2 regions of the Micromonospora marincola genome follow, and region 2 is predicted to be linked to the other one. Evidence: riboswitches for the same ligand, from Rfam matches in the RefSeq annotation. Region 2 holds a riboswitch; the other holds the start of a gene.

Region 1 (4,408 bases), on a different contig from region 2:
CGTCGGCGACGCGCTGACCACGGTGGCCAGTCCCCCGACCACCGCCGCGACGTGCACGGCCTCCCCCGCGGCGACGCCCAGCGCGGCGACGACGCCCGACCGGGCGCCGTAGCCTGTGGCGTTGGCCAGCACGAACATCATGTCCGGACCGGGGGTGACCATGAGGACGGCGATCGCGGCGAGGTAGCCGGCGAGGGTCGCCACGGACAGTCCGAGCATCGCTCAGCCCTCCCCGGCGCCGTCGAGCAACGCCCGCCGTAGCGACAGCCGGTGCTCCCGCCGGATCCGCGCCTCCCGGTAGCGCCGCCGGTCACCGTCGGTCTCCGGCAACAGCGGCGGAACGGCGCGGGGGTCGCCGTGGTCGTCGACGGCCACCATCACCAGGTGCGCCGTCGCCACGTCGACCGGCGGCACCGCCCGGTCCCACCGGTCCGCGCTGACCTTCACCGCCACCTCCATCGAGCTGCGGCCGGCCCAGGTGATCCGGGCGTCGACGTGGACCACGTCGCCCACCCGGACCGCGCGCAGGAACGCGGTCTCGTCGATGGCGGCGGTGACCGCCGGGCCATCGGAGTGGCGCGCGGCGACCACCCCGGCGACCGAGTCGATCAGGTTGAGGATCCGGCCGCCGTGCACCGTACCCATCAGGTTGGTGTGGTGCTGGTCCATGATCTGCGACAGGGTCAGGTGCGACGCCGACGGTGGTCGGCCGGCGAGCGTGATGGTGTCGGGCACTGTGCGGGTCCGTCCTCGATGCAGCGGACCGCCGACCGGAGGGCGCGCGTCGAGGACACGCCGACGGATCGCGTACGACGTGTCACCCGCCCGGCCCACCCGCGAGGTCGACGGCAGCGCGCACCGGTGGTGCGCGCGGCGCGGGCAGGTCTTCGGACTCGCGGGCATGACCGGTCTCGGTCACCTACTTGCCGTCGCTTCCCAGGCCGGTGGCCCAGTGCTTCGTTGACGGCGGTCGTTCCCACTCACCGCTGCGGGGCAGTCCCGGACTTCCACCGGGTTCCCTCTTACGACACCCGGCCGTCGCCGACCGGATGAACCAGCGCTGCCGCCATCGTAGCCAGTCGTCCGAACGCGGCCCGTGTGGCAGGTCGGGGCGGGTGACGCCAGTCTCGTCGCGTCCTGATCGGTGCCGTCGAGGTGTCCCGCGACTCGGACACGCCGCCCACCCTCCGCACCGTCGGCGTACGATCATGCGCGGTGCTGGTTCGCCTTCCCGCCTCGGCGGGTGGGCGTCGTAAGAGGGAACCCGGTGCGAGACCGGGACTGCCCCGCAGCGGTGAGTGGGAACGACCGCCGTCATCGAAGCACTGGACCGCAGGGTCCGGGAAGCGACGGCCAGTAGGCGACCTCGTGTCATGCCCGCGAGTCCGAAGACCTGCCAGCGCCGCGTGCACCGTCCGGTGCGCGCCGTCGGCGGCCTCTCGGGAGGGCCAGGGCGGAAAGCCGGTACGCCCGTCGTATCCGCTTCTCCCTCCCGAGAGGTCGCCAGGCACCTCGAGGGAAGGACCACCCGTGACAACCTCATTCGGCCAGAGCACCGTGCTCGGCTACCCGCGCATCGGCGCGCGCCGCGAGCTGAAGAAGGCGGTCGAGGCATACTGGGCCGGCACGCTCGACGCCGCCGGCCTGCACGAGACCGCCGCCGAGCTACGGGCGCAGGTGTGGCGGACGCTGCGCGACGCCCGCCTGGACGCGATCCCGTCGAACACCTTCTCCTACTACGACCAGATGCTCGACACCGCCGTCGCCCTCGGCGCCGTTCCCCACCGGTTCGCCCGCCTCGGTCTCGACGAACTCGACACCTACTTCGCGATGGCCCGCGGCGTCGACGCCGAACCGGCGCTGGAGCTGACCAAGTGGTTCGACACCAACTACCACTACCTGGTACCGGAGATCGACCCCGACACCCGCTTCGCCGCCCACCCCGCCAAGGCGCTGAGCGAGTACGCCGAGGCCCGCGCCCTCGGCATCACCACCCGCCCGGTGCTGATCGGCCCGGCCACGTTCCTGCTGCTGGCCAAGGGTGCCGACCCGTTCGCCCGGCTCGACGACCTGGTCGACACCTACGCCGGCATCCTCACCGCGCTCGCCGGGGCGGGTGTGCCGTGGGTGCAGCTCGACGAGCCCGCCTACGTCGCCGACCGCACCGCGGCCGAGATCGACGGTCTCCACCGCGCCTACCGGCGCCTCGGTGACCTGCCGAACCGGCCGCGGATCTTCGTCGCCACCTACTTCGGTGACCTCGCCGACGCCCTCCCGGCGCTGCTCGACACCCCGGTCGACGCCGTCGGGGTCGACCTCGTCGCCGGTCCGGGGAACCTCGAACGGCTGACCGGTGCCGGCCCCCTGGGCGGGAAGACGATCGTCGCCGGCCTCGTCGACGGCCGCAACATCTGGCGTACCGATCTGCGGGCCGCCGTCGCCGCCGGAGCCACCGTCGCCGCGCTGGCCGACCACGTCGCGGTGTCCACGTCCTGCTCCCTGCTGCACGTCCCGGTCGACCTGAGCGCGGAGACCCGCCTGGACCCTCGGCTGTCCGAACGGCTCGCGTTCGCCCGGCAGAAGCTCGACGAAGTCGTCCTGCTCGGGCGCGCATTGCGCGACGGCACCACCGCCGTGCCGGCACCACTGCCGGCCACACCGGCGTCCTGGCGGCGCGACGAGATCCGCGGACGCCTCGCCGCGCTGCGCCCCGAGCACCGGCGGCGCGGCGACTACTCCGACCGGGCCGCCCGCCAGCAGCGCCGCCTCGGCCTGCCCGCGCTGCCCACCACCACGATCGGCTCCTTCCCTCAGACCCCCGAGCTGCGCGCGGCACGCGCCGCCCACCGGGCCGGCACCCTCGACGACGCCGGCTACACCGCGCGGATACGCGCCGAGGTCGCCCACGTCATCCGCCTGCAGGAGAGCCTGGGCCTGGACGTCCTCGTGCACGGCGAGCCGGAACGCAACGACATGGTCCAGTACTTCGCCGAGCAGCTCGACGGGTTCGCCGCCACCGACCACGGCTGGGTGCAGTCCTACGGCACCCGCTGCGTACGCCCACCCGTCATCCACGGCGACGTCGCCCGCCGGGCGCCGATGACCGTCGCCTGGTCCACCTACGCCCAATCCCTGACCAGCAAACCGGTCAAGGGCATGCTCACCGGCCCGGTCACCATCCTCGCCTGGTCCTTCGTCCGCGACGACCAGCCGCTCGCCGACACCGCCGACCAGGTCGCCCTCGCCCTGCGCGACGAGTGCCGCGACCTGGAGACCGCCGGCATCCGCGTCATCCAGGTCGACGAACCCGCACTGCGGGAAACCCTGCCGCTACGCCGCGCCCACCAGCAGACCTACCTGGACTGGGCGGCCGGTGCGTTCCGGCTGGCCATCAGCGGCGTCGCCGACGACACGCAGATCCACACCCACCTGTGCTACTCCGAGTTCGGGGAGGTCATCGCCGCCATCGACGCCCTCGACGCCGACGTCACCAGCATCGAGGCGTCCCGCTCCAAGATGGAGATCCTCGACGACCTCGCCACCATCGGCTACCACCGAGGCATCGGACCCGGCGTCTGGGACATCCACTCTCCCCGCGTACCGCCGCACGACGAGGTCGTCGACGCGCTGCGCCGCGCCGTCGCCGCGGTCCCCGCCCAGCGGCTCTGGGTCAACCCCGACTGCGGCCTGAAGACCCGCGGCTACCCCGAGGTCGAAGCGTCCCTGCGGCACCTCGTCGCGGCGGCGGCCGAGGTACGGCAGGGCTGACGTCGTCGCCGGGTGGCCACCCGACAGCGGTCACCCGGCCCGGCCGGCGGGCGGCGTCCGGGCTCACCGCGATCCCCGTGCCCTGCCCGCACGTCCCCACGAAGCCGCGGGAACCACGATCGGGTGGCCGTCCCGACTACCGGCATGTCGGATGAGCGCCGTGCCGCGACACGGGGAAGGGCCACGCGTGGAGGTTCAGGTGAGGGGCGAAGCCCGCCACGACGCGACGGCCGGACGGGCGGGCACGCGAAGGATCTGCGGGCCACCCACCGGACACCGCGCGCCGAGGCCGGTCGAGTGAGCGCCGCCGCGGTGACATTCCGGGCCGTCACCTGCCGGTACGGCCGCAGGACCGCAGTGGACGCGGTCGATCTGGCCGTCGGCCCGGGTGAGCACGTGGCGTTGACAGGCGCCAACGGCTCCGGCAAGACGACCCTGCTGCGCGCGGCGCTCGGCCTGCACCCCCTGGCCGGCGGCGGCATCGGTGTAGACGGGTTTGCGGCGCGGCGCGGCGCGGAGTGGGCTCGACGCCGGCGGGAGGTGGCCTGGGTGCCGCAGCGCCTCACCGCGGGCCGCTTCCCGCTGCTGGTCGACGAGCTGCTCGACAGCGGCGGCGGGCCCGGGGCCGCGCGGGCCCGCC
Region 2 (4,408 bases):
CCGGTCGTACGCGGGGTGCGGGCCGAACCGCTCGGCCAGCCCGGCGGACGTCTCCAACGCGGTCAGGAAGATCTCCTCCTGCACCCGGGTGGACAGCTCCCGCGCCCGCGCCGAGTCGAACGGCAGGCGCAGCGTGAAGAACGCGTCCTGAAGGCCCATCAGCCCCAGCCCGACCGGCCGCCATCGCGGGTTCGACGCCGCCGCCTGCGCGGCCGGGTAGTAGTTGATGTCGATCACCCGGTCGAGGAAGACCACCGCCGTGCGTACCGTGGCCCGCAGCCGCTCCCAGTCGACGCCCTCGGCGGTGACGTGCGCGCCGAGGTTTACCGAGCCGAGGTTGCACACCGCCGTCTCGGCGTCGTCGTTGACCTCCAGGATCTCGGTGCACAGGTTGGACAGGTGGATCACGTTCCCCGGCTCGCCGGTCTGGTTGGACATCCGGTTCGCGGCGTCCTTGAACGTCATCCAGCCGTTGCCGGTCTGCGCGAGCGTGCGCATCATCCGCCCGTACAGGTCCCGGGCCTTCACCGTGCGAACCGCCTTCTTCTCCGCCGCCCGGTACGCGGCGTCGAACGCCTCCCCGTACAGGTCGGGCAGCTCCGGCGCGTCGGACGGGTCGATGAGCGACCAGTCGCCGTCGGCCTCGACCCGGCGCATGAACTCGTCCGGGATCCAGTTGGCCAGGTTGAGGTTGTGCGTACGCCGGGACTCCTCGCCGGTGTTGTCCCGCAGTTCCAGGAACTCCTCCACGTCCGGGTGCCACGGTTCCAGGTAGACGCAGGCCGCGCCCTTGCGCCGGCCGCCCTGGTTGACCGCCGCGACCCCGGCGTCGAGCGTCTTGAGGAACGGCACGATGCCGTTCGACCGTCCGTTCGTGCCCCGGATCAGGGCGCCCCGGCCGCGTACCCGGGACCAGGCGATGCCGATGCCGCCGGAGAACTTCGACAGCTTCGCGACCTGGTGGTAGCGCTCGTAGATCGAGTCCAGCTCGTCGCGCGGCGAGTCCACCAGGAAGCACGACGACATCTGGGTGTGCCGGGTGCCGGAGTTGAACAGCGTGGGGGAGCTGGGCAGGTACGCCAGGCTGGACATCAGCCGGTAGAGGCCGACCGCCTCGGCGGGCGTGTGGGACAGGCCACAGGCCACCCGCAGCAGCCAGTACTGCGGCGTCTCCACCACCAGCCGCGACTCCGGGTGCCGCAGCAGGTAGCGGTCCGCCACCGTACGCAGTCCGAAGTATTCGAAGCGCAGGTCACCGGAGGGGTCCACGGCGTCGTCAAGTTCGCCGGCGTGGCGGGCCACGAACGCGGCGGTGTCGTCGCCGACCAGCCCGAGGCCGTGCCCGTACCTGATCGACTGGCTGAAGCTCGCCACCTGCTGCCCGCGGACCTCCTCGTGCACGTACGCGGCCAGCAGCCGGGCGGCGAGCTTCGAGTACTGCGGCTCCTCGCCGATCAGCTCCGCCGCGGTCTGGATCGACAACCGGTCCAGCTCGGCGGTGCTCGCCCCGTCGTAGAGCCCGCTTATCGTCCTGGTGGCCACCCGCAACGGGTCCACCTCGTCCAGGTCGGCGACCCAGCGTTCGACCGCCCGCACGATCCGGTTGACATCGACCGGCTCGGTGTCGCCGTCCCGCTTGCGGACCCGCATCGCCAGCCGGCGCTGCTCCGGGGGGCTCTCCCGCACGACCGTCATGACCTCTCCTCGCTGTCACTCCGATGGCCTCGGACGGCGGGAGAACGCCAACGGGCGCGGCGCGACGGCCGGCCCGGCTGCTGGCGTCGGTCGTCCCACGCGACCTTCGACCGCCGCGCGCGGCAGCGCACGGCGTGCTGGCAGGTCTTCGGACTCGCGGGCCGGACCGGGGTTCGGTCGCCTACTGGCCGTCGCTTCCCAGGCCGGTGGCCCAGTGCTGATGACGGCGGTCGTTCCCACTCACCGCTGCGGGGCAGTCCCGGACTCGCACCGGGTTCCCTCTTGCCTCGACCACACCCGAAGGCGCGGCCGAACCAGCTACGCGACCACCATATATGGCGGTAGCCGTCTTCACGCAACACCACATGTCGCCCCCGGCGTGTCGGCTGCCTCTCACCCCCCGCATTGGGCGATCATGAAGTTGTCGGCGACAATCCGGACACAGGCCGCCGTCAACCTCATGATCGATGGAGCCGGCGTCGGGCGCGTGTCGGACGTGGATCGGCATCGGCGGATGGCGTTCGGGGGACGCACCGGCGATACTCGGCCGCATGGCGAATCTGGGGCGTCGCTGGGCTTGGGTCGCGGTCCTGCTTGTCGGTGTGGGGCTGTTCCTGCTGGTGCTGGAAACTCTGATCGGCACCCGGAACATCAATTTCGTGCCCGCGCTGATCGTGCTCGGCGCCGCCATCGCGCCGGCCACGTTCCTGACCTTCGCCGAGGGCCGCTCGGGGCGCTGGCGGGTTCCCGGCTCGGTCGTCGGCGTCGCCGCGTTCCTCGGTGGAGTGATCGGCGTGGTCGCCGCCGGCTGGCTGGAGTACGACACCCTGCACCGGCTCGGCGTGCTGCCGATGGTGTTCGTCGGCCTGATCGAGGAGACGGCGAAGCTGATCGTGCCGGCCGGCATCCTGCTGCTGTGGCGGCGGCACCGGACGCCGGCCGACGGGCTGGTGATCGGGGTGGCCTCCGGCGCCGGCTTCGCCGCCCTGGAGACGATGGGATACGCGTTCACCGCGCTCGTCGGGTCGCAGGGCAACCTCGGCGCCGTCGAGCAGACGCTGCTGGTCCGCGGCCTCACCGCGCCGGCCGCGCACCTGTCCTGGACCGGCCTGACCGCGGGCGCGCTGTTCGCCCTCGCCGCCGCGCCAGGTGGTCGCCGGCTGGCCGCGTTCCTGCTGACCTTCGCCGCCGCGGTCGCGCTGCACACCTGCTGGGACACGGTCGGCACGCAGGCCGCCTACCTGTTCATCGGCGGCGTGTCGCTGGGCTGGCTGCTGCTGCGCCTGCACCTCGACCGCGAAGGCCCGAAGGAAGGGGCCCCGCTTAACGCCTCCGGTATAGGCGGGGCCCCCGCTTAACACCCCGGCGCGGGTCAACCGCCGGCCGGTGCGGGCGAGACCGGGACGGCCGGGCGGCGGCGACGCCGGCGCCACCCGACCACCGCGTCGACCACGAGGAAGCCGAGCAGCGTGCCACCGAACCAGGGCAGCGCCCAGCCGAGCGCCAGCACGACCGGCACGCCGGCCAGCAGCGCCCACCACGGCAGCCCGCGTACCGCCCCGCGGGCCGGCGGCGCGCCGAGCGGCGCCCGACGGTCGGCGCGGGTGGGGCGGCGCTGCCACCACATCCGGTAACCCCAGACGACGACGCAGAGCAGGCCGAGCGCGAGCGCGGCGAGCAGGATCTGGTTCACCGGCCCGAACAGCCGGCCCATGTGCGCCTGGATGCCGAGCTTGCTGAGCTTCGCCAGCGCCGGCCAGTCGGCGAAGTCGCTGCGCGCGGTCACCGTCCCGGTGGCCGGATCGACCGCGACCCGGTCGTACCCGACCGGCCACCTGTCGTCGGTCTGGGCGACCGTCCACGCGGCGCCGGCCTCGCCGGGCGGGGTGATCGCGACCGGGCCGGACAGGCCGGCGGCGCGGGCGCCGCCGAGCACCAGGTCGTAGGTCGCCGGGTCCGTCGCCGTGGCGGTGGCCGACCCGCCGTGCTGGTGCTCGCCGCCGCCGCTGGCCGGCGGCGCGCCGGCCAGCGCGGTGGAGATCTCCGGGGTGCCGGCCCGCAGCGCGTCCAGCCCGGCGCCGAAGTTCGCCCCGGCGTAGCGGGACCAGGTCAGGCCGGTGGCGGAGAGGAAGAGCAGGCCGACGGCGAGCCACACGCCTGTGGTGGCGTGCCAGCCCCGGGTGCGGCGCACGCCCCGAGCGGCGGACAGGTCGGGCACGAGCAGGTGCCGGGCCCGGGTCCGGCCCGCCGCGCGCCGGCGCCACCACAGCACCACGCCGCCGAGCGCCAGCACCCACAGCCAGCTCGCCGCGATCTCCGAGTAGTGCCGCCCGACCGCGCCCAGGTGCAGGTTGCGGTGCAGGTCGTCGAGCCACGTCGTGGCCGGCGTCGAGCCGAACCAGGTGGTCAACCGGCCGGACACCCGAGCGGTGTACGGGTCGACGTAGACGGTGTGCTGCCGGTCGCCGAGGTCGTCCCGGGCGAAGACCACGCGTGTGGTCCGGTCGCCGTCGCCGGGCTGCACTTCGGTGAGCGTGCCGTCGGGGTGCGCGGCGCGGGCGGCGGCGATCTGCTCGGCGAGCGGCCGGGGCTGCCCGCCGACGGTCGAGACGGTGAGCTTGTCGCCGTAGAGCGCGTCGTCGAGCTGCGGGGTGAGCGTGTAGGCCAGCCCGGTGAGCGCGGCGACCAGCAGGAACGGCGCGACCAGGACGCC

The links. Region 2 has a riboswitch for cobalamin ahead of SM450_RS23460 (ribonucleoside-diphosphate reductase subunit alpha). Riboswitches for the same ligand answer to the same signal wherever they lie in the genome.
Region 1: linked by a shared signal. The riboswitch ahead of metE (5-methyltetrahydropteroyltriglutamate--homocysteine S-methyltransferase) and the one ahead of SM450_RS23460 (ribonucleoside-diphosphate reductase subunit alpha) in region 2 are both predicted to bind cobalamin.

Annotation. Positions count from the first base shown of each region.
Region 1 is NZ_JAXCFT010000008.1:159,883-164,290, reverse strand. Features, by position in the region: gene SM450_RS19120 (LysE family translocator) at 1-219, opposite strand, end outside; gene SM450_RS19115 (acyl-CoA thioesterase) at 223-735, opposite strand; cobalamin riboswitch at 862-1,074, opposite strand; cobalamin riboswitch at 1,203-1,415, shown strand; gene metE (5-methyltetrahydropteroyltriglutamate--homocysteine S-methyltransferase) at 1,531-3,768, shown strand; gene SM450_RS19105 (ATP-binding cassette domain-containing protein) at 4,066-4,408, shown strand, end outside.
Region 2 is NZ_JAXCFT010000013.1:88,616-93,023, forward strand. Features, by position in the region: gene SM450_RS23460 (ribonucleoside-diphosphate reductase subunit alpha) at 1-1,695, opposite strand, end outside; cobalamin riboswitch at 1,818-2,029, opposite strand; gene SM450_RS23465 (PrsW family intramembrane metalloprotease) at 2,247-3,053, shown strand; gene SM450_RS23470 (PepSY-associated TM helix domain-containing protein) at 3,068-4,408, opposite strand, start outside.